One region of the Streptomyces sp. NPDC003943 genome, then DNA from elsewhere that is predicted to be linked to it. Evidence: riboswitches for the same ligand, from Rfam matches in the RefSeq annotation. Region 1 holds a riboswitch; the other holds the start of a gene.
The links. Region 1 has a riboswitch for S-adenosylmethionine ahead of ACWEV0_RS24655 (aminotransferase class V-fold PLP-dependent enzyme). Riboswitches for the same ligand answer to the same signal wherever they lie in the genome.
Positions count from the first base shown of each region.

Region 2: linked by a shared signal. The riboswitch ahead of thrC (threonine synthase) and the one ahead of ACWEV0_RS24655 (aminotransferase class V-fold PLP-dependent enzyme) in region 1 are both predicted to bind S-adenosylmethionine.

Region 1 covers NZ_JBSGIW010000065.1:8,713-23,177, reverse strand. The annotation lists gene ACWEV0_RS24690 (hypothetical protein) at 1-689, opposite strand, end outside; gene ACWEV0_RS24685 (NlpC/P60 family protein) at 724-1,746, opposite strand; gene ACWEV0_RS24680 (NlpC/P60 family protein) at 1,968-2,996, opposite strand; gene ACWEV0_RS24675 (NYN domain-containing protein) at 3,254-4,627, opposite strand; gene ACWEV0_RS24670 (hypothetical protein) at 4,693-4,935, opposite strand; partial or broken gene ACWEV0_RS24665 (rhomboid family intramembrane serine protease) at 5,113-5,899, shown strand; gene ACWEV0_RS24660 (Lrp/AsnC family transcriptional regulator) at 5,896-6,177, shown strand; gene ACWEV0_RS24655 (aminotransferase class V-fold PLP-dependent enzyme) at 6,248-7,648, opposite strand; SAM riboswitch class IV at 7,842-7,958, opposite strand; gene trpD (anthranilate phosphoribosyltransferase) at 8,058-9,122, opposite strand; gene qcrB (cytochrome bc1 complex cytochrome b subunit) at 9,263-10,888, opposite strand; gene qcrA (cytochrome bc1 complex Rieske iron-sulfur subunit) at 10,885-11,937, opposite strand; gene qcrC (cytochrome bc1 complex diheme cytochrome c subunit) at 11,934-12,743, opposite strand; gene ctaE (aa3-type cytochrome oxidase subunit III) at 12,816-13,436, opposite strand; gene ACWEV0_RS24625 (hypothetical protein) at 13,624-14,025, shown strand; gene ACWEV0_RS24620 (Ig-like domain-containing protein) at 14,041-14,465, opposite strand, start outside.
Region 2 covers NZ_JBSGIW010000027.1:33,849-48,313, forward strand. The annotation lists gene ACWEV0_RS14200 (hypothetical protein) at 1-208, shown strand, start outside; gene ACWEV0_RS14205 (carboxypeptidase-like regulatory domain-containing protein) at 198-1,874, shown strand; gene groL (chaperonin GroEL) at 1,980-3,602, opposite strand; gene ACWEV0_RS14215 (cold-shock protein) at 3,963-4,169, opposite strand; gene ACWEV0_RS14220 (MoaD/ThiS family protein) at 4,609-4,884, opposite strand; gene thrC (threonine synthase) at 4,911-6,224, opposite strand; SAM riboswitch class I at 6,218-6,362, opposite strand; gene ACWEV0_RS14230 (glucosyl-3-phosphoglycerate synthase) at 6,484-7,428, shown strand; gene ACWEV0_RS14235 (alpha,alpha-trehalose-phosphate synthase (UDP-forming)) at 7,557-8,918, shown strand; gene ACWEV0_RS14240 (hypothetical protein) at 9,031-9,948, shown strand; gene ACWEV0_RS14245 (immune inhibitor A domain-containing protein) at 10,205-12,493, shown strand; gene otsB (trehalose-phosphatase) at 12,536-13,381, opposite strand; gene ACWEV0_RS14255 (DUF3263 domain-containing protein) at 13,454-13,693, opposite strand; gene ACWEV0_RS14260 (extracellular solute-binding protein) at 13,718-14,465, opposite strand, start outside.

The sequences.
Region 1 (14,465 bases):
GTGGTGACGGCCGCGATGCCCCGGTACGAGGCCGCGGGCGCGCCGAGCAGCCTGCCCATGGCGTCCAGCGAGGCCGGGACGAGGACCACGATCCGGCCGGCCCAGGGCGCGGGCCAGGCGTCGCCGACGGCGGGCACCGCCCGGTCGGCCGCGTCGGCGATCTCGGTGAGCCGCCGCGCGCTCTGGCCGACGCCGAGGACCAGGCTGCGGCGGCCGGTCACCACCCGCACGTCGCCCTGCTGCCAGAGCTGCTGCGGGGCGCCGTCGGCGGGACGGTCACCGGTGACGTACCAGCGGCCGCGCCGCTCGGCGAGGTCCACGATCCGCTCGCTGGTCGCGGGCGCGGAGTCGTAGCCCTTGATGCGGTAGCCCAGCTCGGCCCGCGCGGTGGCCCGGCCCGCGGCGGCCGCCTCGACACCGGTGACGCGGTAGCTCCAGCCGCCCAGCGGGATCTTCCCGACCCGCTCGAACTCGGTGCGCGCGGCGGGCACGAGGGCGGGGTCGAGGTCCGCGAGATAGCCGGGCTCGTCGCGGTCGAGCAACGCCTCGGCGTGCCGGTCGAGCAGCGTCTGGATCTCGCCGCGGGGCGGCCCGGAGGGCCCGGGGGCGGCGCACCCGGCCACCAGGAGCAGGGCGCCGAGCAGCCACGCTCCCGCGCCGCGCGCCGCTCCCCTCCCCTGACCTGCCACGCCCTCGATCGTACGGGCGGAGGCCGGGAACCGGTCAGACCCGGGTCACCGTCACGTGGGACATCATGTTCACCGGGTCGTAGCGGACCCGGGCGCCCGGATAGGGGGCGTGGATGACCTGGCCGTTGCCGGCGTAGATGGCCACGTGGCTGGCGTCGCTGCGGTAGGTGACGAGGTCGCCGGGCTGGGCCTGGGAGAGCGGGATGTGCCGGCCCGCGTTGCGCTGCGCCTGGGAGGTGCGGGGCAGCGCGATGCCGGCCTGGCGGTACGACCAGACCATCAGGCCCGAGCAGTCGAAGGCGGACGGCCCGGCGGCGCCCCACACGTACGGCCTGCCGATGGCGCTGCGCGCGGCGATCACCGCGGCGGAGGCGCGCGAGGGGCCGAGGTCGCCGAGCGGCGGCAGCTCCTCGTCGAGGGCGGCGCGGCCGGAGCGCGACGCCCGGTCGAAGCCGGCCCGCTCGTCCGGGGTGAGCGAGGCGAGCACCCGGCGCGCCTCGGCGAGCTTCCGTTCGACGGTGCGCTTGTGGCGGGCCACGTCGGCGCGGCTGCGCTCCAGTTCGGCGAGGGCCAGACCGGCCTCGGTGCGCTCCTGCGCCAGTTTGCGCAGTTCGCCGCGGAGTTCGTCGAGGGCGGCGCCCTGCCGGGCGGTGACCCGGTCGAGCACGGAGGCCCGCTCCAGGTAGTTCTCCGGGTCGGCGGAGAGCAGCAGGGCGAGGGCCGGGTCGATGCCGCCGGAGCGGTACTGGGCGCCGGCCACCGAACCGAGCGCGCCGCGCATCCGGTTGATCCGCTCCTGGCCGCGGGCGAGCCGGTCCTGCGCCTGGGAGACCGTGCGGCGCAGCTGGTCGGCCTTCTCGTCGGCCCTGTTGTAGCCCTCGGTGGCCTGCTCGGCCTCCTCGAAAAGCCGGTCGACGGTGGCGCGGGTGGCGCGGGTGGTCTGCGGCAGCGCGCCGCCCGGGTCGGCGTGCGCGGGGACGGCACCGAGGGCCGTGGCCGCGGTGGCCGCGGCTGCGGTGAGGACGGTGACCCTGGTGGGTCGTCGGTGGGACGCCACGGATCGCGCTCCGTTCGGCTCGGCGGACTGCTCGGCGGACTGGCAGGCGCCAGACAGTAGCCGGTGATCAACCCCCGTCCAACGAAGGTGCCGGGCACACAAAGTGACGCCCCGCCGGAGACCACAGGTCACCAGCGGGGCGTCGCGTCAGCCGGGGTTCCGGCAAACCACCCGTTCGGAGGGGCGTGTCACCGGGGCGGAGTCCGCCTGGAGGCGGTGCGTCAGATGCGCACGCCGAACATGAAGCTGCCGATGGTGTCCATCGACTCGTAGCGGACCACCGCGCCCGAGTGCGGGGCGTGCAGGACGGTGTTGTTGCCGGCGTAGAGGCCCACGTGCGCCAGGTTGTTGAAGAAGACCAGGTCGCCCGGCTTGAGCTGGCTGCGGCCGATCTTCACGCCGTCGTTCTGCTGGGTGTAGGTGGTGCGGGTGATGCTGACGCCGGCCTGGCGGTAGGACCACATGGTGAGGCCGGAGCAGTCGTACGAGTTGGGGCCCTCGGCTCCGGAGACGTACGGCTTGCCGAGCTGCGTGGCGGCGGCGTTGAGGGCGGCGGCACCGCGCTGCGAGGCCGGCACCTCGTTGCCGAGGTTGACCCGGTCACCGGCGGAGCGGCTGGCGCGCTGCTCGTCCTCCTGCATCTTGGCGCGCTCGGCGGCGGTCAGCGTGTTGAGGAGCTTGCGCGCCTCGGCGAGCTTGCCCTGGAACTTCGCCTTCTTCTCGCCGAGGGTCTTGCGGACGTCCTCGAGGTCGGCGAGCTTGCCCGCCGCCTCGGCCCGCTCCTGCGCGAGGGTGCGCTGCTTGGCCTGGATGGTGGCCAGCACGTCGGCCTGCTTGGCGCCGATCTGGTCGATCGCGGACGCCTTGTCGAGGTAGGTGTCCGGGTCGGCGGAGAGGAAGAGCTGGAGCGCCGGGTCGATGCCGCCGGAGCGGTACTGCGCGGTGGCGACCGAACCGATCTGGCCGCGCAGGGTGTTGAGCTCCTGCTGGCCGCGGGCCACCTTGTCCTGGAGGGCGCTGATCTCCTTCTGCAGCGTCTCCCGGCGCTCGTTGGCCTGGTTGTACTGCTCGGTGGCGACCTCGGCCTCTTCGTTGAGGGTGTGGACCTTGGCCTTGACCTCGTCGATCTTCGGCTTCGGGGCCGCCTGGGCACCGGACTGGGCGGAGAGCGCGACGGCCGCGGCGGCGGTCGCGGTGAGCACGGTCACACGGGTGCGGCTCGGCTGCTTGGGACGACGGTGGGACGCCACGAAGGCGAGCTCCTTCTTCCTCAGAGCCGCCCAACCGGTCAGGGGCAGGCGGGACCGACGCTGCCATCCCGGATGGATGATCGACCGCGCGTAGGTTCGAGCCATGACCCTAGTGACCATCTTGTGATCAGTTCAAATCCCAAGGGTCAAAATCTGCCTCACGCCACAACTTATTTACCGACACCGCACGGGCAGTAGTGGCCGGTTGACCCTGCGCGGAGCAGAAAACGGACGCAACAGGCAGACAGGGCAAGGTCTTACGAGAGGCGCGAAAGCCGCTTCAGCAACAAGGCGGACGCGACCGGCCGCGCACCGGACTTGGCGACCCCGTCGGCCACTTCGCGGTCGGTGGACACCACGACCACCGGACGGCCCGGCGGCTCCGCCCGGACCAGCTGGCGGATCAACTCGTCCGCCGTGACGCCGGGCTTGGAGAACAGCACCCGCACCCCGCGCGGCGGCGCGAGCAGCACCGGCGCGGCCAGCTCCGCGCCGTCGAAGACACAGGTGATCTCGGCGCCCGAGCGGGCCGCGAGCGCGGACAGACCGCCGAGCAGCCGCAGCCGCTGCTTCTCCAGCGGCATCGTCGGATAGCCGGTCTTGGTGACGTTGTAGCCGTCCACCACCAGGTGCGCCTGCGGCAGTTCGAGCAGCTGGTCCAGGAGCGCCGGGTCGGTCTCGGACAGCGCGCGGGCCGCGATGTCCTTCGGCGACATCCGGCCGGGCTCCACCGCGTCCACGGTGTCCGCCGGGTGCATCGACACCGGGGGCAGGGCGAGTTCGCGGCGCAGGCCCTGCGCGGCGTCGAGCACCGTGTCCAGGAGCAGCCGCAGCCGCATGTCCTCCACCGAGCGCCCCTCGCGGGCGGCCCGCCGGCTCGCCTCCAGGGCGGCCTCGACCTCGCCGAGCCGGGCCTTGAGCCGCCGGGTCTCGCTCTCGGCGGCGGACACCTGGGCGGCGGCCTCGGTGCGGGCGGTGTCGATCTCGGCCTGCACCCGGCGCAGCGCCGCCTCGCCGCGCTTGACGTCGCTCTGGGCGCTGCGCAGCTTGCGGTGAAGCGATTCCGCTTCCTTGCGGGCGGCCTCCAGGTCGTGCCGCAGCTGCTCGGTCTCGGACCTGGCCCGCTCCTTGGCGGCCAGGACCTCCTCGCGCAGCCGTTCCAGCTCGCGCCGGCTCAGTTCGTCGGCGCGCTCGGCGTCGGCGCGCTCGGCCTCCTCGCCGGCGGCGGCGACGAGCTTGCCCCAGCCGGCCGGGCGCAGCACATAGGCGGCCGCGGCCACGTCGACGGGGTCGGCGGCGGCGGGCGGGGCGCCGGACTCGACGGCGCCGGCCAGTTCGGGCTGGGCCTCCTTGAAGCGCTCGCCGATGCGCTGCCGGAACAGCGGATCGCTCTCCAGGGCGGCGGCCATCGCGTTCCCGGCGAACTTGGCCCGCCGGGAGGCGGTGAAGCGGGCGTACTGGCGCAGCGGCGCGGGCAGCTCGGCGACGGTCAGGCCGCCGAAGGCGTCGGCGACGAGCGCGACGACCTTGCGCCGCACGGCCTCGGGCAGCGGTCGGTCGAGCGCCTCGGCGGCAGCGTCGCCTGCCGGGCCGCCGCCCGCCGGTTCATCACCGCGCGCGGGCTGCTCCACGATCCGTCACCCTCTCCCTGTCCGTCGCCCTCGCCGGGGCTCCGAAGCCCTCGCCGGGCCGCTTCTCAGGAAGCGGCGCCCGGCCTGTCCACCAGTTCGATCTGGTCCACCGCGTTGCACCACCGGCAGCGGACCGACTCGATGGTCTCACTGACCACCTCGCGCTCCTCCACCTTCGGCTCTCCGGCGAGGTCCAGATGGACGTACTCGACGACCTTGGACGAGCGCGTCACGTCGAAGCGGGTCAGGTTGCCGCACAGGGTGCAGCGCCAGCGGGTCTCGGCGGTCGGCAGGGGAACCGTCGTCATCGTTGCCGTCCTCTTTCCGTACGAGGCTCAGTGTGAGGGCTTTGCACGAGGCATTACGGGCCCGCGGTGCGCCGTCGAACTGCGGGGGTACTGCCCGTAACCCTACGGCCTCCCGGGTACCCCGTGTCACGGCGAGGCACTCTGTCCAGGTGGGCACCGGTACGCCATGATCTGTCCATGATCGACTGGCGGGGCGCGGCCCTCGGCGCGTGGCGGAGTGCCCGCAGCGGACCGACCGTGACGTACGGAATCATCGCCGCCTGCGTGCTGCTCTTCGCGGCGAGCCCGGTGGCGGGCCTGAACCCCGCCTACGGCACGGGCGACACCCTGCTCGCGGCGCAGGGCGCGTACTTCCAGCGCTGGGGAGTGGTCCCGGCCGAGCTCACCGCCGGCCGGCCGAGCGCCCTGCTCACCCCGCTGACCGCGCTCTTCGTGCACGGCAGCTGGCTGCACCTGCTCGGCAACATGCTGTTCCTGTACGTGTTCGGGGCGATGGCCGAGGAGCGGATGGGCGCGGCCGAGTACGGCCTGTTCTACCTGGGCTGCGGCTATCTGGCGCTGTTCGGGTACGCGGTGGCGCACGCCGACAGCGAGCAGACGCTGGTCGGGGCGTCGGGGGCGATCTCGGGGGTGCTCGGGGCGTTCCTCTATCTCTTCCCGCGCTCCCGGGTGACCAGCCTGTTCCCCTTCCTCTTCTTCCTGCCGCTGCGCTTCCCGGCCTGGATCGTGCTGATCTTCTGGTTCGTGCTCCAGTGGCTGGCGGCGCGCTCGGCGGGGGCGGGGCCGGGGGTGGCGTATCTGGCCCACGTGATCGGCTTCGCGCTCGGCTTCCTCTACGCGTGGGCGCGTTTCAGGGGAAGGGCAGGGGCTCGCGAAGCGATTCGCTCGAAGGGTGGTGGTGGGTGACGGGCGGGCTAGAGTGAAGCCACCAGCCGCGGCCACCGAGGGAGAAAGCCAGCCGTGATCACCGCGATCGTGCTCATCAAGACCAGCGTGGACCGCATCCCCGAGATCGCCGAGGAGATCGCCGCGATCGACTGCGTCAGCGAGGTCTTCTCGGTGACCGGTACGTACGACCTGATCGCCATGGTCCGGGTGGGCCGGCACGACGACCTGGCCGATGTCATCCCGGGCCAGATCTCCAAGATCCCGGGCGTCGAGGGGACCGACACGCACGTCGCCTTCCGCGCCTACTCGCAGCACGACCTGGACGCGGCCTTCGCCATCGGCCTGGAGTCCTGACCCCGCGTACGCACGGCTGAAGCCGGCCTCTCCCCCGCGGGAGGCCGGCTTCACCCGTTCGAGTGACCGATCAGCCGCGGTCCGGGACGCAGCGGCCGTCCTCGGTGCGGTACTTCCACCGGGCTCCTTCGCGGACCAGCTGCTTCACCGCGCCGACGAACCGCTCCACGTGCTCGTCGGGCGTGCCCGCGCCGAAGCTGACCCGGATCGCGTTGAGCGACCTCTCCCCCGGCGCCGCCTCGGGGGCGCCGCACTCGCCCGGGTCCTGCGGGTCGCTGCCGAGCAGGGTGCGCACCAGCGGGTGGGCGCAGAACAGGCCGTCGCGGACGCCGATGCCGTACTCGGCGGAGAGCGCGGCGGCGAAGTGCGAGCTGTTCCAGCCCTCGACGACGAAGGAGATGACGCCGACGCGGTCGGAGTCGTCGCCGAAGAGGGAGAGCACCCGCACCTCGGGGACCTCGGCGAGGCCCGCCCGGACCGTGGCGATGAGGTGCCGCTCGCGGGCGACGAGCCGGTCGAAGCCGGCCTCGGTGAGCGCCTTGCAGGCGGAGGCGATGGAGTAGACGCCGATGACGTTGGGCGAGCCGGCCTCGTGCCGGGCCGCGGTGGTGTGCCACTCCACGTCCACACCACCGTCGGCCCGGCGGGCCACCTTGCGGGAGGCGCCGCCGCCCGCGAGGTAGGGCTCGGCGTCCTGCAGCCAGTCGGCGCGGCCGGCGAGCACGCCGGAGCCGAACGGGGCGTACAGCTTGTGCCCGGAGAACGCGACCCAGTCCACGTCCAACTCGCTTACGGAGACGGGGTGGTGGGGCGCCAGCTGGGCGGCGTCGAGGACGATCCGCGCACCGTGCGCGTGCGCGGCGGCGGCGAGTTCGCGCACCGGCCACAGCTCGCCGGTGACGTTGGAGGCGCCGGTCACGCAGACCAGGGCGGGGCCGTAAGGCTCACGGTCGGCGAGGGCGCGCTCCAGGGTCTCGACGGCCTGCTGCGGGGTGCGCGGCGCGTTGAGGTAGGTGACCTGCGCGTCCCGCCAGGGCAGCAGGGAGGCGTGGTGCTCGGTCTCGAAGACGAAGACCTGGCAGTCGGCGGGGACGACCTGGGCGAGCAGGTTGAGCGAGTCGGTGGTGGAGCGGGTGAAGACGACCTGGTCGCCGGGGCGGCAGTCGAGGAACTCGGCGACGGTGGCGCGGCTGTTCTCGAAGAGGTCGGTGGAGAGCTGGGAGAGGTAGCCGGCGCCGCGGTGGACGCTGCCGTAGTACGGGGCGTAGGCGGCGACGTCGTCCCACACGCGCTGGAGGGCCGGGGCGCTGGCGGCGTAGTCGAGCGCCGCGTAGGTGACCTCGCCGCCGGTGACGAGCGGGACGGTGACGTCCCGGCCGAGGACCGGCAGCGGGGCGTCGCAGCAGGGGTCGGCGGAGGTGTCGGCGGTGACGGTGGTGGCGACGGCGGCGGCGTTCGGGCGTGCGGACATAGCGGTGTCTCCCGGCATGAAAAGGGCGCGAAAAGGCGTACGAGTGCCCGTGCGGCGGCTGCGCGCGGAGGCGCGGAAAAGGGTTGCCGCGGACGGGTGTTGATTTCGGTGAGGGGCCGAGGGCCCTAACGCATTCGCTTGCTCACGAGACACCGCTCCCTAGAGGACCAAGGACCCCAGGGTGGCGCGCAGGGGTCCGCGCTTGCCGCAGGCTTCTGCTCGTGCGGCCTGGTCTTCACCCGGGGCACCCCGCCACGGACGGAGGGTTGCCGGACAGCCAGCCGGGGCTTTGTGGCTGTCACTCATGACCTGTCGAAAAACCTATGCCAGACGATCACGACGCCGCAACCCCGTCCCGGCATCCGGGACGGGGTCGCAACAGTCCGTTCATATGCCTCCGAACGAGGCGTCAGGCGTTGCTGGCGGCGATCCACCGCTCCAGGGCCCGCCGGGCGGCGCCGGAGTCGACGGACTCGGCGGCCTTCGCGATGCCCGCGGCCAGTTGCTCCGCCAGGGTGCCCTCGCCCGGCTCCAGGGCGGTGAGCGCCGCCGCCGCGTTGAGCAGCACCGCGTCCCGCACCGGCCCGGTCTCGCCGGCGAGCAGCCGCCGGGCGACGTCGGCGTTGTACGACGGGTCGCCGCCGCGCAGCGCGTCCAGGGTCACCGGCTGGATGCCGACGTCGCGCGGGTCGAAGCGCTCCTCGCGCACGGCGCCGTCCCGGACCACCCACACCCGGGAGGTGCCGGTGGTGGTCAGCTCGTCGAGGCCGTCGTCGCCGCGGAACACCAGGGCGGAGTTGCCGCGCTCGGCGAGCACGCCGGCCACGATCGGTGCCATCCGCGGGTCGGCGACGCCGACGGCCTGGGCCCGCACCTTGGCCGGGTTGGTCAGCGGACCGAGCACGTTGAAGGTGGTCCGGATGCCGAGCTGGCCGCGGGCCGTGGCCACGTACCGCAGCGAGGGGTGGAACTTCACCGCGAAGCAGATGGTGATGCCGGCCTCCTCGGCGACCTCGGCGACCCGCCGCGGCGTGATGTCGAGGTTGATGCCGAGCTTCTCCAGGACGTCGGAGGAGCCGGAGGCGGAGGACGCGGCGCGGTTGCCGTGCTTGACGACCTTCACGCCGGTGCCGGCCACCACGATGGACGCCATGGTCGAGATGTTCACCGTCTTGGCGCCGTCGCCGCCGGTGCCGACGATGTCCACGGCCGGACCGGGCACCTCGATGACGTTGGCGTGCTCGTACATGGTCCGGACGAGGCCGGTGATCTCCGCGACCGTCTCGCCCTTGGCCCGCAGCGCCACCATGAAGCCGGCGATCTGCACGTCGGTCGCCTCGCCGCGCATGATCAGGTCCATCGCCCAGGCGGTGTCGTCGGCGGACAGGTTCCGGCCTTCGAGCAGTCCGTTCAGCAGGGCGGGCCAGGAGCGGCCCGCCGCGGTGTCGCCTCCAGCGGGGTTCACAGCGCTCATGACAGCTCCTGGTCTACGACGTATGGCACGCGATGGCGTGATGACCCCACCCTATCGATCTCGGGCAACGGCAAAGAGCCCCGTCCATCGAATGGACGGGGCTCTCGCCGTGGCGACCTACGTCAGGAGGTCAGTGGTGATCAGTGGTGGCCGTGGCCGCTCTCGATCTCCCGGTACTCCTCGACGGTGGGCTTGGCGACCTGGCTGTCGCCGCCGTAGTAACCCCGGTTCAGCTTGACCCGGAGCTTCTCCATGCGGCCGATCTTGCGCTCGACGCCGTTCTCGTCGACGGCCGGCGGCAGCTCGGCCGGCGCGTACTGCTCGTGCGCCGTGAGCTTGTAGCGCTGGCCCTGGCTGAGCGGCTGGTGGACCTCGACGAACTCACCGTGCGGCAGGCGCTTGATGATGCCGGACTCGCGGCCGTGCAGCACCTTGTCCTTGTCGCGGCGCTGGAGGCCGAGGCAGATCCGCTTGGTGACGATGAAGGCGATGACCGGGCCGGCGAAGAAGAAGATCCGCACGAACCAGGTGATCGAGTTCAGCGACAGGTGGAAGTGGGTCGCCCAGAGGTCGTTTCCACCACCCACCAGCATGATCATGTACGCGGTGATCCAGGCGACACCGAAGGCGGTGCGCGTCGGAGCGTTGCGCGGGCGCTGCGCGATGTGGTGCTCGCGCTTGTCGCCGGTGATCCAGGACTCGATGAACGGGTACACCGCGATGGCCGCGAGGACCAGCGGGAAGATCGCCAGCGGGATCATCACGCCGAGGACCAGCGTGTGGCCCCACAGGTTGATCTCCCAGCCCGGCATGACACGGATCAGACCCTCGGCGAAGCCCATGTACCAGTCGGGCTGGGCGCCGGTGGACACCTGGTCCGGGCGGTACGGGCCGATGGCCCAGATCGGGTTGATCGAGGCGATGGCCGCGACGACCGCGATCACGCCGAAGACCAGGAAGAAGAAGCCTCCGGCCTTCGCCATGTAGACCGGCAGCAGCGGCATGCCGACGACGTTCTTGTTCGTGCGGCCGGGGCCCTCGAACTGGGTGTGCTTGTGGACGAACACCAGGATGAGGTGCGCGACCACCAGGCCGAGCATGATGCCCGGGAGCAGCAGCACGTGCGCCGAGTAGAACCGGGCGACGAAGTCGCCGCCGGGGAACTCGCCGCCGAACAGGAACATCGACAGGTACGTGCCGATGATCGGCACGGACAGGATCGCGCCCTGCATGAAGCGGACACCGGTGCCGGAGAGCAGGTCGTCCGGGAGCGAGTAACCGGTGAAGCCGGTGAACATGCCCAGGAAGAACAGCAGGAAGCCGAACAGCCAGTTGATCTCACGCGGCTTGCGGAACGCGCCGGTGAAGAAGACGCGCATCATGTGCACGAACATGCCGGCGAGGAAGATCAGCGCCGCCCAGTGGTGGATCTGCCGGATGAGCAGGCCACCGCGCACCTCGAAGGAGATGTGCATGGTCGAGTTGAACGCCTCGGACATCAGCTGACCCTGCAGCGGGACGTAGGGTCCCATGTACTCCACCTCGTTCATAGACGGGTGGAAGAACATCGTCAGGTAGACGCCGGTCAGGATGATGATGAGGAAGCTGTAGAGGCAGACCTCACCCAGCATGAAGGACCAGTGGTCCGGGAAGATCTTCCGCATGTTGGCCTTGGCCAGCGTGTAGATCCCCAGGCGTCCGTCGGCCCAGTCGGCGATCCGCTCACCGCGGGGCGCCTGCTTACGCGTGTTGGTCACGGTGCTCATCCGCGCTCCCAGAAGGCAGGACCGACGGGCTCTTCGAAGTCGCTGAGCGCTTCGAGGTAACCCTTGTCGTTCACGCCGATCCGCAGCTGCGGCAGGGCGTGGCCGGCCGGGCCGAAGATGACGCGGGCGCCGTCGGACAGGTCGAAGGTGGACTGGTGGCACGGGCAGAGCACGTGGTGCGTCTGCTGCTCGTACAGCGAGATCGGGCAGCCGACGTGGGTGCAGATCTTCGAGAAGGCGACGATGCCCTCGTGCGACCACTCGAGCTCGCGCTTGTCCTTGATGTCCTCCGGCTGGATCCGGATGATCATCAGGGCGGCCTTGGCGATCTCGGTCTGGAAGTGCTCGTCGTGCTCCGAGAGGCCCTCGGGCATCGCGAAGGTCAGCGAACCCACCGCGACGTCCTCGGGACGCAGCGGCTCGTGCGTGTTCATGTTGATGAGCTGCTTGCCCTTGGCCCACAGCGTGCTGCGGAGCTTCTCCTCGGGCAGCGGACCCATGTCACGCAGCAGGACGATGCCGGACAGCGGAACCATCGCGAGCGCTCCGAAGAGCGTGTTGCGGATCAGCTTGCGGCGGCCGAAGCCGGACTCGGCGGCACCGGCCGCGAAGTCCGCCATGACCTTCGCCTTGACCTCGGGCTCCGCCGCCATCGGGTGACGCTCGTCGGCGATCTCGACGTCGGACATCAGGGTGCGGGCCCAGTGGACCGCGCCCGCGCCGATGAAGAACAGCGCCGCACCGAGGGTCAGACCCAGGGCGAAGTTGAGCGAGGACACCCGGCCGAACGGCCAGATGTACACGATCGCGTCGACGGGGAAGATCACGTACGAGGCGATGAAGCCGATCGTGGCCAGCATCGACAGCGTGAACATGAAGGCGACCGCACGCTCGGACCGGCGGGCGGCCCGCTCGTCGATGTCCTGGATGCGCGGCTTGTGGGGCGGAAGGCCCGGGTCGGCGAACGGGTCGTCGGCGACCTTCACCGCGCCGTGCGCGGTGTCCTGCACGGTCGGCAGGTTCTCTTCTGGATTCTCTTGGGTACTCATGACTTCTTGGCCTTAGCGGTGTGGGCCGCGACCCAGATGGCAACTGCGATCAGCGCGCCCAGACCGAAGATCCACGCGAACAGACCCTCGCTGACGGGGCCGAGGCCACCCAGCTTGAGACCACCCGGGCTGTCGGCCTTGTCGCTGTTGACGGCCTGGACGTAGGCGATGATGTCCTTCTTCTGCTTCTCCGGCATCGTGGTGTCGGGGAAGGAGGGCATGTTCTGCGGGCCGGTCTGCATGGCCTCGTAGAGGTGCTTCGGGTCCACGCCCTCAAGCGTGGGGGCGTACTTGCCGTAGGTCAGCGCGCCGCCCTCGCCGGTGAAGTTGTGGCACTGGGCGCAGTTGGTGCGGAACAGCTCGCCACCCTTGGCGATGTCGGCACCGTCAGGGCTGTACTGGCTTTCCTTGGGCGCGATCGGGCCGGCGCCGAGGGAGGCGACGTACGCCGCAAGCTGGTCGATCTCAGCCTGCGAGTAGATCGTCTTCTTCCTCGGGACCTGGGCGCCCGGCTGCTGGGCGGGCATACGGCCGGTGCCGACCTGGAAGTCCACCGCCGCCGAGCCCACGCCGACCAGGGACGGGCCGTCAGAGGTGCCCTGACCGCCGGTTCCGTGGCAGCTGGCGCAGCCGACGGAGTAGAGCTTCTTGCCCTCCTCGATGGCGAGGGACTGGGCGGTGTCGTCGGCCTTGGCCGTGCCCGCGGGCGCGAACGCGGCGTACAGCCCCCCAGTTGCCGCCAGCGCGAGGAGTAGGACGACGACCGCCGCCAGCGGATGGCGTCGTCGTGCGGAGAGCTTTTTCACGGATTACCCCGGTGTCAGGATCTTCTGCGTCGATGCTTGCTGGATGTGTCTGCGCCCGGAGGCGGAGACCGATTACTTGATCAAGTAGATCGTGGCGAAGAGGCCGATCCAGACGACATCGACGAAGTGCCAGTAGTAGGACACGACGATGGCGGCGGTTGCCTGCTCGTGAGTGAACCTCTTGGCGGCGTACGTCCGGCCGAGGACCAGCAGGAAGGCGATGAGACCGCCCGTCACGTGCAGGCCGTGGAAGCCGGTGGTCAGGTAGAACACCGTGCCGTACGGGTCCGAGGACAGCGAGAGGCCGTCCTTCTTGACCAGCTCGGTGTACTCGAAGACCTGGCCGCCGATGAAGATCGCGCCCATCACGAAGGTGATGATGAACCACGTCCGGAGCTTCTTCACGTCGCCCCGCTCGGCGGCGAAGACGCCGAGCTGGCAGGTGAGGGAGGAGAGCACCAGGATCGTGGTGTTCGTCGCGGAGAACGGAAGGTTCAAGGCGTCGGCCTTTTCCGTCCAGAACTCCGGACCCATCACGGATCGCAGGGTGAAGTACATCGCGAAGAGGGCCGCGAAGAACATCAGCTCGGAACTCAGCCAGATGATGGTTCCGACGCTGGTGAGGTTCGGTCGATTGACCGACGGGTGCGCGTGCCCGGTATCTACTGTCGTTACTGTCGCCACGACCGACATTATGTCGGTCGCTTATCCCGCCCTCACTCCGGGGGGTGCCGTTCGGAGTGTCCGGGCCGCGTGTCCTGCCCGAACGGCCCATCGGAACGGGGCTCGGGCACCCTTCGAACAGGTGTTGAACGGGTGTTGACGGGGTGTGGACCGGAGTAGCATCCGCGCAACGACCGACCACCTTCACGGAGGAACGATGCAGTCGAGCGCCACGGTCCTGGTCTACAGCGACGACGCGAACACCCGGGCGCAGGTGCGCCTCGCGGCCGGGCGCAGGCCCGCCGCCGATGTTCCCCCGGTCGAGTTCGTCGAGTGCGCGACGCTGCCGGCGGTCCTGGAAGAGCTGGACCGGGGCGGCATCGACGTGTGCGTGCTCGACGGCGAGGCGGTGCCGGCCGGTGGCATGGGCGTGTGCCGCCAGATCAAGGACGAGATCTTCCACTGCCCTCCCGTCCTGTTGCTCATCGGCCGTCCGCAGGACGCCTGGCTGGCGACCTGGAGCCGCGCGGACGCCGCGATCACCCATCCGGTGGAACCGGTGGAGTTCGCGGCGTCGCTGGCGGCCCTGCTGCGTTCGCGTCTCTCCGTGGACGCGTAGCCCCGCCCGTACGGGCTAGAGGGAGGGCCGCAGGCGGGCCTTGGCGTCCTCGGTGGCGGCGGGGTCCGATCCGCCGTCCGTCACCAGGGCGCTGCCCTTGTGCCACTTGTCCCAGGGCATGTTCCAGTCGCCGAAGCCGTTGCCGAAGGTGTCCATCATCTCGCCCTCGCTGTTGACGACCTGGACGATGTCGCCGGGGCGGACGTTCTCGTAGAACCAGGCGGCGTTGCCGGTCGACATGCCGACGCAGCCGTGGCTGACGTTGGCGACGCCCTGCGAGCCCACCGACCAGGGGGCGGCGTGCACGTACTCGCCGCTCCAGGTGACCCGGGTGGCGTAGTACACCGGCAGGTCGTACGAGTCGGAGCTGCCCTCCGAGATGCCGATGCTGGTGCCCCGCATCCGGACGTAGTACTCCTTGCCGAGCACCACCTTGATGC
Region 2 (14,465 bases), on a different contig from region 1:
GCTGCCCGGCGCGCGCGTGACGCTGGTCTACAAGCCCAAGGGCGACCGGCAGTGGTACTGGGTGAAGAAGGACGTCCCGACGAACACGTACGGCAACTTCAGCTTCAGCACCACCAACTACGGCGACGGCACCTGGGGCCTGTACCTGCAGTCCAAGGCCGGCTTCTTCTACAGCGAGTCGAAGGACATCTACGTTGATGCGCTCTGACCTCCGCCGGCGCTCCGAGCTCCGCCGGATCTCCGCCGTCTCGCTCGTCACGGCGCTCGCGCTCGGCGCCGCCGCGACTCCGGCCCTCGCCGAGGACCCGGCCCCGGCGCCCACCGTCGGCATCGGCCGCGCCGTCACCAACGACGCCCAGCGCGGCAGCTTCCGCGTGACGGCCTGGACGGACGCGCCGCAGGCCACCGTCACCGAGGTGTCCGCCAAGGTCCGGCAGGGCGACACCGTCCTCGCCGACATCCCGAAGCTGGTCCCGAACCCGCAGAGCCCGGGCAGCTTCGTCGTCCCCGACGAGGCCACGCTCAAGCTCACCGAGGACGGCGGCACCATCCCGGACCTCGGCACGTACACGATCGACGTGACCGCCACCGACTCGCTCGGCCACGCCGTCACCCGGCCGAACGCGGGCACGCTCGACTTCACGCTGCGCCCGGTGCTCTGGCCGTTCACGATCAAGTCCGCCACCTGGGAGGACCCCAACTGGCGGCCGCAGGGCAAGGTGTACGGCATCCAGCCCGGCTCCGGCGACGAGGTGCCGCTGTCCGGCCGCACCGTCTCGTACCAGCAGGGCGGCCCGGACGGCGAGCCGGCCGGCAGCGCCGTCTCCGACGCCGAGGGCAACTTCGCGGGCGAGCCGATCCCGGCGACCGGCAGCTACGCGTGGCTCTACGCCACCTACAGCGAGAACAGCGCCACCGTCCACGGCAGCACCAACCAGTGGACCTCCGGTCAGGCGTCGGCCAAGCCGATGACGCTCACCGCCGCCGCCGACCGGGCGCGCGCGGCGAGCGGCCAGACCGTCACGATCAGCGGCCGGCTCACCGACCCGGCGGCGAACGGCGCCCCGATCCCGAACGAGCCGATCAAGGCGCGCCTCGGCGGCGGTCTGCCCAGGACCGTGAACACCGACGCCGACGGCCGCTTCTCCGTGCGGCTCGTCGCCGCGCCCACCCGGAACGGCGAGGGCTGGTCGATCGAGCCGGCCACCCCGTTCCAGGGCTTCGGCTACCCGCACGGCCCGCTCGCGCTGCCGCAGGACTCGCGCACCACCGTCCTCGGCTACCGGCTCGGCGCCGACGCCAGGCTCTCGGTGTACGGCGAGCTCCGCTCCCCGTACGAGTGGTGGAACGGCACCTCGTCCCAGCAGACCACCGATCTGGAGTGGTCCCCGGACGGGCGGACCGGCTGGCGCAGGATCGGCTCGACGAACTACTACTCCAGCCCGCGCGTGGCGTTCGGCGTCGCCGTGTGGACCCGGGGCGGCTGGTTCCGGCTGCACCACCTGGAGTCGGACTACTACGCGGACTCCGTCAGCAAGCCGTTCTACGTCACCCGCACCGCCACCCGGATCATCGGCGTCAACGCCAACCCCGAACCGGTGCGCAAGGGCGCGGCCATGACCGTGACCGGCACGCTCCAGCAGGCGGTCGGCGGCGTGTGGAAGGGATACGGGAACGCTCCCGTGACCCTGTGGTTCCAGGCGCGCGGCTCCACGGCGTGGAAGCAGCTGGCGACCGGCCGCACCGCGGCGAACGGCGCCGTGACCTTCCGGACGACGGCGACGGTGGACGGTTCGTACACCATCCGGCACAGCGGTGACGGCACGCACTTCAACGCGCCGGCCGCGTACAACGACTACGTCGACGTGCGCTGACCGACGGCCCGGCAAAGCCCGAGGGCGGCACCCCCAGTGGGGGTGCCGCCCTCGGTCGCGTTCAGCGATGAAGCGATGAAGCCGTGAACGTCCGATCCGTCAGGATCAGAAGTCCATGTCACCGCCCGGCATGCCGCCGCCGGCCGGCGCGGCGGCCTTCTCCGGCTTGTCGGCGATGACGGCCTCGGTGGTGAGGAACAGGGCCGCGATGGAGGACGCGTTCTGCAGCGCGGAACGGGTCACCTTGGCGGGGTCGATGATGCCCTCGGCGATCATGTCGACGTACTCACCGGTCGCGGCGTTCAGGCCGTGGCCGACGGGCAGGTTGCGCACCTTCTCGACGATGACGCCGCCCTCGAGACCACCGTTGACGGCGATCTGCTTCAGCGGGGCCTCCAGGGCCAGCTTGACGATGTTGGCACCGGTGGCCTCGTCGCCGTCCAGCTCCAGCTTCTCGAAGACCGCGGAGGCCTGCAGCAGGGCCACGCCACCACCGGCGACGATGCCCTCCTCGACGGCGGCCTTCGCGTTGCGGACGGCGTCCTCGATGCGGTGCTTGCGCTCCTTGAGCTCGACCTCGGTCGCGGCACCGGCCTTGATGACGGCGACGCCACCGGCGAGCTTCGCCAGGCGCTCCTGGAGCTTCTCGCGGTCGTAGTCCGAGTCGGAGTTCTCGATCTCGGCGCGGATCTGGTTCACGCGGCCCGCGACCTGCTCGCTGTCACCGGCACCGTCGACGATGGTCGTCTCGTCCTTGGTGATGACGACCTTGCGGGCGCGGCCCAGGAGGTCGAGACCGGCGTTCTCCAGCTTGAGGCCGACCTCCTCGGAGATGACCGTGCCGCCGGTGAGGATGGCGATGTCGTTCAGCATGGCCTTGCGACGGTCGCCGAAGCCCGGAGCCTTGACCGCGACGGACTTGAAGGTGCCGCGGATCTTGTTGACGACCAGGGTCGACAGGGCCTCGCCCTCGACGTCCTCGGCGATGATCAGCAGCGGCTTGCCCGACTGCATGACCTTCTCCAGGAGCGGGAGCAGGTCCTTCACGGAGGAGATCTTGGAGTTGACGATGAGGATGTACGGGTCCTCGAGCGCGGCCTCCATGCGCTCCATGTCGGTCGCGAAGTACGCCGAGATGTAGCCCTTGTCGAAGCGCATACCCTCGGTGAGCTCCAGCTCCAGACCGAAGGTCTGGGACTCCTCGACGGTGATGACGCCTTCCTTGCCGACCTTGTCCATGGCCTCGGCGATGAGCTCGCCGATCTGGGTGTCGGCGGCGGAGATGGAGGCGGTGGAGGCGATCTGCTCCTTCGTCTCGACCTCCTTCGCCTGGTCGAGCAGCGCACCGGAGACGGCCTCGACGGCCTTCTCGATGCCGCGCTTGAGGGCCATCGGGTTGGCACCCGCGGCGACGTTGCGCAGGCCCTCACGGACCAGGGCCTGGGCGAGAACGGTGGCGGTGGTCGTACCGTCGCCGGCGACGTCGTCCGTCTTCTTGGCGACTTCCTTGACCAGCTCGGCGCCGATCTTCTCGTACGGGTCCTCGAGCTCGATCTCCTTGGCGATGGAGACACCATCGTTGGTGATCGTGGGGGCGCCCCACTTCTTCTCGAGGACGACGTTGCGGCCCTTGGGGCCGAGGGTGACCTTGACGGCGTCAGCGAGCTGGTTCATGCCGCGCTCGAGACCGCGCCGGGCCTCCTCGTCGAACGCGATGATCTTGGCCATGTGAAGTGGTCCTCCCGGACATGGGGTGGATAACGCTCCAGGACCGCGCCGACGCCCGCGACGGACGGCCGGCGCGTCCTCGTGGTTCCTTGCCCCACGCGGTCGGCGGCCTCGTCTGCCCGATCCTCGTAAGCACTCTCAGCGTGAGAGTGCTAACGCCAATGATTAGCACTCGCCCCATGCGAGTGCAAGCGACTACGGAGGATCGACCACCTCTCGGGCGCACGACCGGCGCTCCCGATCCCGTACGCGCACCCGTACACGTAACCCGTACGCGCCCGCGCACGCGCGAGGGGCCCGCATCCCGGTCAGGATGCGGGCCCCTCGACGGAAGTGCGTCGGTGGCCGATCGCGCCGCGCTCAGGCGGTGGCGAGCTTGACCATGTCCGCCTGCGGACCCTTCTGGCCCTGCGAGATCTCGAACTCGACCCGCTGCCCTTCTTCAAGGGTGCGGTAGCCGTCCATCTGGATCGCGCTGTAGTGGACGAAAACATCCGCACCACCGTCGACCGCGATGAAGCCGTAGCCCTTCTCCGCGTTGAACCACTTGACGGTGCCCTGAGCCATGCCTAACTCCCCTATTACTGGCCCTTGCGCGGATCCGCACTTCGCGGACCCGGGTCAGACCCTGCGCCGGAACGCGTCGACCGCGGCTGAATGTATCTGCCCAACTGCCCTCTGCAACAGGTCAATCGGACGAGAATTCTGGGCACGCCGGAAAGGGGAATTGGGGAGATTACGCTGAATTCCGGGGCAAGTCGGGCCCGGCAAAGTGCGCAGAAGGTACACAAGGCACGGGCACTTTGGCTGCTTCTTGTCGTGCCGAGGCGCATTCTCATATGCGTCTGGCATGCGCAGCGGAGGGGACTTCCCCAACTCTACCGCGCTCAACCATGCAGAATTGCCCCTTCCGCTTCTTGCTGCGGAAGGGGCAATTCAGGGAACTTCGGTACCCGCGGGTAGGACCGCGGGTAAGGCTCAGCAGCCGCCGGCCCTGTGTTGAAGGTCAGCCGCCGGCGACGGCCGGAATGATGGAGACGCCGGCACCGTCCGGCGTGGCCGTCTCCAGACCCTGCTCGAATCGCACGTCGTCGTCGTTCACGTACACGTTGACGAAGCGACGCAGCTTGCCCTGGTCGTCGAGGACGCGGGCGGCGATGCCCGCGTGGTTCTTCTCCAGGTCGGCGATGACCTCGGCGAGGGTCGCGCCCTCGGCGGCGACCTCGGACTGGCCGCCGGTGTAGGTGCGGAGGATGGTGGGGATGCGGACGTTCACGGCCATGTCGGTGCGTGCCTTTCTCGGAGCGGTCAGTGGGCCAGGCCGGCGTCGCGGAACGCGTCGAGGCTCGGGCGGATGGTGGCGGTCGCCTGAGAGGTGTCGGCCACGGCGTCCAGGGTCTTGAGTCCGTCACCGGTGTTGAGGACGACGGTGGTCTTCGACGGGTCGATGACGCCGTTCTCGACGAGCTTCCGCGTCACGCCGACGGTCACGCCGCCCGCGGTCTCGGCGAAGACGCCCTCGGTGCGGGCGAGCAGCTTGATGGCGTCGACGATCTGCTCGTCGTTGACGTCCTCCACGGCGCCGCCGGTCCGGCGGGCGATGTCGAGCACGTACGGGCCGTCGGCCGGGTTGCCGATGGCGAGCGACTTGGCGATGGTGTTCGGCTTCTGGGGCCGCACGACGTCGTGGCCGGCCTTGAAGGCGGCGGAGACCGGGGAGCAGCCCTCGGCCTGGGCGCCGAAGATCTTGTACGGCTTGTCCTCGACCAGGCCCAGCTTGATGAGCTCCTGCAGACCCTTGTCGATCTTGGTGAGCTGGGAGCCGGAGGCGATCGGGATGACCAGCTGGTCCGGGATGACCCAGCCGAGCTGCTCGCAGATCTCGTACGCCAGCGTCTTGGAGCCCTCGCCGTAGTACGGGCGGAGGTTGACGTTGACGAAGCCCCAGCCCTCGCCGAGCGGGTCGCCGATGAGCTCCGAGCAGAAGCGGTTGACGTCGTCGTAGTTGCCCTCGATGGCGACGAGGTCGCCGCCGTAGACGCCGGCCATGACGACCTTGCCCTGCTCCAGGTCGTGCGGGATGAACACGCAGGAGCGGAAGCCGGCCCGGGCGGCGGCGGCGCCGACGGCGCCGGCCAGGTTGCCGGTGGAGGAGCAGGAGAGGGTGGTGAAGCCGAAGGCGCGGGCGGCCTCGATGGCCTGGGCGACGACCCGGTCCTTGAAGGAGTGGGTCGGGTTGCCGGAGTCGTCCTTGACGAACAGCTTGCCGGGCTCGACACCGAGCTCGCGGGCCAGGTTGTCGGCCTGGACGAGCGGGGTCCAGCCGGGGTTCAGGTTCGGCTTCTCGGCGACGTCGGCCGGGACGGGCAGGAGCGGGGCGTAGCGCCAGACGTTGGCCGGGCCGGCCTCGATGCGCTTGCGCAGCTCCTCGGGGTCGCCGGTCGGCAGGTCGTAGGCCACTTCGAGGGGGCCGAAGCACAGCTCGCAGGCGAAGATCGGGCCGAGCGGGAAGGTCTCACCGCATTCGCGACAGGAGAGCCCGGACGCGGGACCGAGGTCGACGGAGGTGGTCGCGGATGCGACGGTCTGAACAGCCATGGAGGCGAGGCCCTTTCTCCTCATCTTCCTCATGACGCATTTCGCCATGAGACGGATTTGGCACCTTCCCTAGCCGGGGGCCTCGCTGGAGGACGAGACAAACCGACTGGAGGGTTGCCGGGGCTTCAACGGGCCGTATCCCTCTGCCCCTCTGGATGAGCGGTATTCGATTGTGGAACGCGGTCGGCACCCCGACATGCATCGGGCATCCGCGTTGTTCAAGACTGTAACCGAAGCCTTCGGAGCCTGAGAGGGTCGTCCGATCCGCGAGATGGAGATCACCTTGCTGGAAGAAGTGGAGCGCTGGCTCGCCCGGCGGTCCTGGTCCGTGGCCGACCGTCCGCTGGAGCGGATCCTCGCCGCCAAGCGCGGTACGAAGGTCAGCGTGGTGCTGCCCGCGCTGAACGAGGAGGCCACGGTCGGCACGATCGTCTCGGTGATCCGCCGCGAGCTGATGACGGAGGCGGTGCCGCTGGTGGACGAGCTGGTGGTGGTCGACTCGGGCTCCACCGACCGTACGGCCCAGGTCGCCGCGGCGGCCGGCGCGCGGGTGGTGGCGCGCGACGCGATCCTGCCCCGGATACCGGCGCTGCCGGGCAAGGGCGAGGTCCTGTGGCGGTCACTGATGGTGACGAGCGGGGACGTGGTCTGCTTCGTGGACGCGGACCTGAGGGACTTCTCGGCGGACTTCGTCTCCGGCATCGTCGGGCCGCTCCTGACCGACCCGGACGTGGACTTCGTGAAGGCGATGTACGACCGCCCGCTCGGCGACGCCCCAGGTCAGGGCGGTCGGGTGACGGAGCTGGTGGCGCGCCCGCTGCTCAATCTGCACTGGCCGCAGCTCGCCGGGTTCGTCCAGCCGCTGGGCGGCGAGTACGCGGCACGCCGCTCGCTGCTCGAACGCCTGCCGTTCCCGGTCGGTTACGGAGTGGAGCTGGGTCTGCTCGTGGACGCGCTGCACACCGTGGGCCTCGACGCGCTCGCACAGGTGGACGTAGGGGTGCGCAAGCACCGCCACCAGGACGGCCAGGCGCTGGGCCGGATGGCGGCGGCGATCTACCGCACGGCGCAGCTGCGGCTGTCGCGCGGGCACCTCGTACGGCCGCGGCTCACCCAGTTCGAGCGGGCCGAGGAGGGGTTCACGCCTCACACCTACGAGGTGGACACGGAGGAGCGGCCGCCGATGGTCGAGGTGGCGGAGTACGCGGAGCGGCGCCGCGTGGCGTGACGGCGTGGCGCGCCGCACGCGCCGGCGGCATGACGGCCGCCGTCTCGATCCGTGAGCCGGCCGTCTCGAAATCGTCCTGTCTGGAATCCGTACGTTTGAGCGTTTACGGGACGGGCTAGGTTCGCCGTATGGCTTCTGTCCTCGTGGCATCGAACCGCGGCCCGGTCTCGTACACCGTCCGCCCCGACGGCTCACTGGACACCCGGCGGGGCGGTGGCGGCCTCGTGTCGGGCCTCAGCGCGGTGTCGTCGGGCGTGTGGGTGTGCGCGGCGCTCGGCGAGGGGGACCGCGAGGCGGTGCGGCGCGGGGTGGCCGAGCCGGGCGTGCGGATGCTGGACATCGACCCGGAGGTGTACTCCGACGCCTACAACGGCATCGCGAACTCGGTGCTGTGGTTCCTCCACCACCACCTCTACGAGATCCCGCGCGAGCCCGTCTTCGACGCCGCCTTCCGGCGCCGCTGGGAGTCCTACCGCGCCTACAACCGGGCCTTCGCCGAGGCGCTCGCGGAGGCGGCGGACGAGGGCGCGGCGGTCCTGGTGCAGGACTACCACCTGGCGCTCGTGCCGGGGCAGCTGCGGGAGCTCCGCCCCGACCTGCGGATCGGGCACTTCACGCACACCCCGTGGGCGCACCCGCACTATCTGCGGATGCTGCCGGAGGACATCCACGAGGAGCTGGTCGCGGGCATGCTCGGCGCCGACGAGGTCGGCTTCCACACCCGGGCCTGGGCGGACGCCTTCCTCGCCGATCCGCGCGTGGCGCGCTCGATCGGCGAGACCCGGGTCCGTACGCATCCGCTCGGCGTGGACGGCGACGACCTGCGCGCGCTCGCGCGCCGGCCCGAGGTCGACGAGCGGCTGGCCCGGCTCCGGGAGGAGGTGGGCGCGGACCGGAAGACGATCGTCCGTGTCGACCGCACCGAGCTGTCCAAGAACATCGTGCGCGGCCTGCTCGCCTACCGCGAGCTGCTCACCACCCGCCCCGAATGGCGCGGCCGCGTCGTCCACCTCGCCTCCGCCTACCCGTCCCGCCAGGACCTGGAGGTCTACCGCTCCTACACCGCCTCGGTCACCGAACTCGCCGAGGCGGTCAACGCCGAGTTCGGCACGGCCGACTGGCAGCCCGTCCTCCTCTCCGTCCAGGACGACTTCACCCGCTCCCTCGCCGCCTACCGCCTCGCCGACGTCGCCCTGGTCAACCCCGTCCGCGACGGCATGAACCTGGTCGCCAAGGAGATCCCGGTCGTCTCCGACGCGGGCTGCGCCCTGGTCCTCTCCCGCGAGGCCGGCGCGTACGAGGAGCTGCGCGCCGACGCCCTCACGATCAACCCGTACGACGTGACGGAGACGGCCGACGCCCTGCACGAGGCCCTCTCGATGCCGGCGCCGGACCGCGCGGACCGCACGAAGCGGCTCGCCGCGGCGGCGACGGCGCTGCCGCCGCGGCAGTGGTTCCTGAACCAGCTGGACGCGCTGCGGGGGCGGTAGGGCGGTCGGGCGATCGACGGGGCCCGAACGGGCGTGCCGACCGCGTGGCTGACGGGATGCCCGGCGAGCCCGTGGTGCCCTGGCGCCGGGGGACCCCGTCGAAAGGACTTCCATGCGTACTGCTCCGCCGAGACGCGGGCTGGGAGCGGCAGCAGCCGTCGCCCTCACCTGCGCCACCGCGCTGACCTGCGTCGGCACGGCCCAGGCCGCGACGCCGAAGGACAAGGACCGGCACGAGGCGGTCGACGTCAGGCTCACCGCGCACGGCATCGAGGCGCCCGACGCCGCCGAGGGCGGACTCGTCCACTTCCACATCAGCACCGACGACCCACAGGGCCGCCAGCTCCAGGTCTTCCGTCCGCACAAGGGCGTGTCGGTGGACAAGGTGCTCGCCGACCTGACCAAGGCGATCGACGAGACCGACCCGGCGAACGCGGCGGCCGGCATCAACGCGTTCAACGCCGACGCGGAGGCGCTGGGCGGCGGTTTCGCGTCGCCGAAGGTTCCGGTCGACGTCACCGAGCCGATCTCGGACGGCACCGTCTACCTGCTCGACTTCGGCGCCTTCCTCGCCGACCCCGCGCACCCCGTCCTCAAGTCCCTCGAGCTGTGCGACGGAGACAAGGACAAGGGTCTGGCGCCCTTCCCCAAGGGCATCGTGATCACCGAGGAGCAGGCCGCGGGCCCGCGCTTCAAGACCGAGGACCTGAACCGGGCCGGCGCTCCGATCCTGGTGCACAACGGGTCCGACGAGATCCACGAGATGGAGATCCAGCCGGTCAAGCCGGGCACCACGGACGCCGACGTCCAGGCCTACTTCGACGCGATCGCCCACGGCCAGCAGCCGCCGCCGTCCCCGTTCACCGGCGCGCCCAGCGGCCTGGGGGCCATCTCGCCCGACCACACCGCCATCGTCCAGGCGAAGGACCTGCCGGCCGGCACCTACGTCCTGCTCTGCTTCGTCCCGGACGACGAGGCCGGCATCCCGCACGCCTTCGAGGGCATGCACAAGGTGGTCAAGCTGAGCTGACCCGCCCGACCGACGCACTCCCGACCGCCCGCCCCGGCCAGGTCCCACCGGACCGGCGGGGCGGGCGGCGCTCGTCGCGACCCTGCCCCACCCCTCCCCCCGCCCCTGTATCGGGACCGGACATTCCTCGGGGTCGCCCTCTCCTCACGGGCCGTCACTCCGTGCCAGACTCTGCGCCGATCGTTCCCCCAGGCGATCCGTAACCCCCTGAACGGCTTACGGAAGGATCGCGTACGTGAAAAAGATTGTCGTGGGCATGACCCTAGGGTCGGCGCTCACCGCCCTCCTCGCCGCGGGGCTCACCCCCGCCGCCGCGCAGGAGGCCCGGGACCCGGCCACCGGCCCCGCCGCCGCCCCCGCGGCGCGGCCGGACAACCGGCCCGGACCGCTCACGAGGCAGCGCACCCAGCTGCGCGAGAAGGCGATCGACCTGATCGCCAAGGGCAAGGCGAAGGCGAACGCCAAGGGAGTCGTCCAGGTCGCGCCCGGAAAGTTCGTCGAGACGACGACCACCACCGCCGTCCGCCAGGAGAAGATCTTCACGATCCTCTCCGAGTTCGGCGACCAGAGCGCCGGCAAGTACGGCACGGTCCCCGGCCCGCTGCACAACCGGATCCCGCAGCCGGACCGCACCACCGACAACTCCAACGCCTGGACGGCCGACTTCTCCAAGGCGTACTACGAGAACAGGTTCAACGGCTCCGGCGAGTCGATGAAGACCTACTACGAGAACCTGTCCAACGGGCGCTACTCGGTGGGCAACACCGTCGAGGACTGGGTCAAGGTCCCCTACAACGAGTCCTACTACGGCGACAACGCCGTCGAGGACAAGGGCGGCTCCTGGGCCTTCATCCAGGACACCGGCGACGCCTGGTGGAACGCCCAGCTCGCGGCCGGCAAGACGCCCGCCGAGATCGACGCGTACCTCGCCCAGTTCGACGTCTGGGACCGCAACGACTACGACCACGACGGCAACTTCGACGAGCCCGACGGCTACATCGACCACTTCCAGGCCGTCCACGCCGGCATGGGCGAGGACGCCGGCGGCGGCGCGCAGGGCGAGGACGCCATCTGGTCGCACCGCTGGTACGTCAACGGCGACGCCTACGGCCTGACCGGCCCCGACGTCTCCGGCAGCCAGAACAAGCAGGGCGGCGCCCGCATCGGACAGTCGAAGTACTGGCTCGGCGACTACACCACCGAGGGCGAGAACGGCGGACTCGGCGTCTTCTGCCACGAGTTCGGCCACGACCTCGGCCTGCCGGACTACTACGACACCGACGGCGGCGAGAACTCCACCGCCTTCTGGACCCTCATGAGCTCCGGCTCCTGGCTCAGCCACGGCGCCGCCGCGAACGAGGGCATCGGCACCCACCCGGGCCTGATGGGCGCCGAGGAGAAGCTGTTCCTCGGCTGGCTGGACTACGCCGACGCGCCGCTCGGCGCCTCCGGCACGTACACCCTGAACCCCGCCCAGCTGCAGGTCACCGGCAAGAAGCAGGCCCTCCGGGTCGCGCTCCCCGACAAGACCAGCAGCACCGTCTACGCGACGCCCGCCTCGGGCACGCACGCCTGGTGGACCGGCTCGGCCGACGGCCTCAACCAGTCCCTCACCCGCTCGGTGCCCGCCGCCCCGCGCGTGACCGTCAAGGCGAGCGCCTGGTACGAGATCGAGGCCGACTTCGACTACCTCTTCGCCGAGTACTCCCTCGACGGCGGCGCCACCTGGCAGCGCGCCGGCGCGTCCGTCTCCGGCTCCTCCGGCGGCAAGTGGACCACCCTGCGCTACTCCTACGACGCCCAGGGCAAGCCGTCCCTCTTCCGCTTCCGCTACCAGAGCGACGGCGGCGTGCACTTCGCGGGCTCGTTCCTCGACGACCTCACGCTGTCCTCCGGCGGCACCACGCTGCTGACCGACGACGTCGAACAGGGCGCGAACGGCTGGACCGCGCAGGGCCTGTGGAAGATCTCCACCGGCACCGAGACGGCCACCTCGCCGCGCTACTACCTGGTGGAGAACCGCGAGTACGTCGGCAGCGACAAGCTGCTCGCCGAGGGCCCGTACCAGTTCAGCAAGGGCATCACCGCCCCCGACTGGGTGGAGTTCTTCAAGTACCAGAACGGCATGCTGGTCTGGTACGTCGACCGCTCCTACGACGACAACAACGTCAGCGCCCACCCGGGCGGCGGCGCGTCGATGGTCGTGGACGCCCGCCCGGCCCCGTTCCGCTACGACGACGGCACCGCGCCCAGCAACCGCCGCCAGCCCTTCGACGCCACCTTCGGCCTGGAGCCCACCGACGCCACCTGCCTCCACAAGGAGGTCCTGACCGGCAAGGGCGGCAACCAGACCGTCGAGACGAAGGCCGCCTGCGCCCCGTCCGTCCCCGGCATCCCGGTCTTCGACGACACCGACCCGAACGCCTACTACGACCCGACGGCCCCCCAGGCCAGCGTGAAGGTCGCGGGCCACGGCGTGAAGGTCACGGTCACCGGCGACGCGGGCGACGACCTGACGGTGAACGTGGTCAATCCGGCCTCCTGACGACACCGCTATGACGAGGGGCCCCGGACCGGGGCCCCTCTGTCATGCCGCCAGCTCGCGGGCCAGCCCCGCCAGGAACTCCACCACCGCCGCCGGCCCCGCCACCGTGAGGTCGGCGCGGTCGGCGAGGTCGGGGACGGCCCGGGCTTCGGCGGCGGAGCAGACGAGGAGGCCGGGGGTGCCGTCGGAGCGGAGCTTCTCCACGGCGGCGTAGGCGGGCAGGTCGCCGAGGTCGTCGCCCGCGTAGAGGACGGAGGAGGCGCCGATCTCGCGGACGTAGTCGGCGAGGGCGACGCCCTTGTCCATGCCCGGGGGGCGGAGCTCGAGGACCAGGCGGCCGGGTTCGAGGACGAGGCCGTGGGCGGCGGCGAGGTCGGCGAGGGGGCCCTTGAGGGCCTCGTAGGCGCCGTCGGGGTCGGCGGCGCGGCGGGTGTGGACGGCGACCGCGCGGCCCTTCTCCTCGATCCAGATGCCGGGCCAGGCGCCGAGCCGGTCGAGGTAGCCGGGCAGCTCGGCGCGGACCGTGGCGACGCCCGGGTGCGGGGCGGCGGCGTGGACGGTGCCGGTGACGGCGTCCCAGCGCTCGGCGCCGTAGTGGCCGAGGACGACCAGGTGCTCCAGGCCGGGGACGCCGGCGAAGCCCCCGTACCGTACGGCCACTCCGGCGGGCCGGCCGGTGATCACGGCGACGGCGGCCACCCGCGGGGCGAGGGCGGCGAGCGCGGGCACGGCGCCGGGGTGGGCGCGGGCGCGCTCGGGGTCGGGGACGATGTCGGCGAGCGTCCCGTCGAAGTCGAGTGCCACGACGGCCTTCTCGGGCCGCGCGAGGAGCGCGGCGAGTCCGTCGCGGCCGGCGGCTGTGGTCGGGTGCGGAGGGCTGCTGACCATGTTTCCGACCCTACCCAGGGATCCCCGTCCCGTCAGCGGGGCGAAGGGGCGAAGGCGCGGCCGGGCCGGGGCTCAGCGGCGCTCCGCGCGCTCGGCCCGCACCCGGCGCAGCCGGTTCACGGTCACCGGGTCGTGGGCGAGGGCGCGCGGGTCGTCGAGGAGGGCGTTGAGCAGCTGGTAGTAGCGGGTGGCGGAGAGGCCGAGCTGTTCGCGCACCGCCCGTTCCTTGGCGCCGGGGCCGGGCCAGGAGCGGCGCTCCATGGCCAGGACGGCCCGCTCCCGCTCCCCGAGCTCCCCGAGTTCACTGGTCATACTGACCAACTTATGCCGCGCCGTTCACTCCGCGCTCTCCGCCGTCGTGGCCTCGCGCGCGAGCCGGCCGAGGACCTCCGAGGGCTTGGCGTCCGGCTCGACCGCCTTGCCGATCCCGGCCTTGACGCTGCCGCTGACCTGCGCCCAGGAGGTCTTGCCGACGGGCGGCAGCTGGGAGTCGGGCAGCGCCTCCAGGAACTCGCGCAGGTCCTCGTGCTCCGGGTCGGACTGCATGGCGAGGGAGGCGGTGATGGTGGCGGGCAGCAGGTCGTTGTCGCCCGCGAAGCGCAGCACGTTCTCGTCGCTGAAGACGAAGTCGAGGAAGGCGCCGATCTCCTTGCGGTGGCCGTTCTGCTTGAAGCCCATGATCCAGTCGGCGACGCCCATGGTGGCCTTGGCCTTGCCGTCGCTGCCGGGCAGGGCGATCTTGCCGACCTTGACGCCCTGCTTCTCGGCCTCCTGCATGAGGGACGGGTGGCCGTTGAGCATGCCGACCTCGCCGCGCGCGAAGGCGGCGAAGGCCTCCTTGCGGTTGAGCTTGCCGGGGGCGACGGGGCCGGTGAGGCCTTCGGCGACGAGGTGGGTGCGCAGCCAGTCGAAGGTGCGGACGTTCGCCTCGGCGTCGAGCTTGTAGCGGTCGGTGCCGTCGGTGTAGCCGCCGCCCCCGCTGAGCAGCCACATCATGGTCTCGGCCTGGGCCTCCTCGGGGCCGAGCGGGAGCGCGAAGGGGTAGGTGACGCCCTTCTTCTTCAGCTTCCCGGCGGCGGTCGCG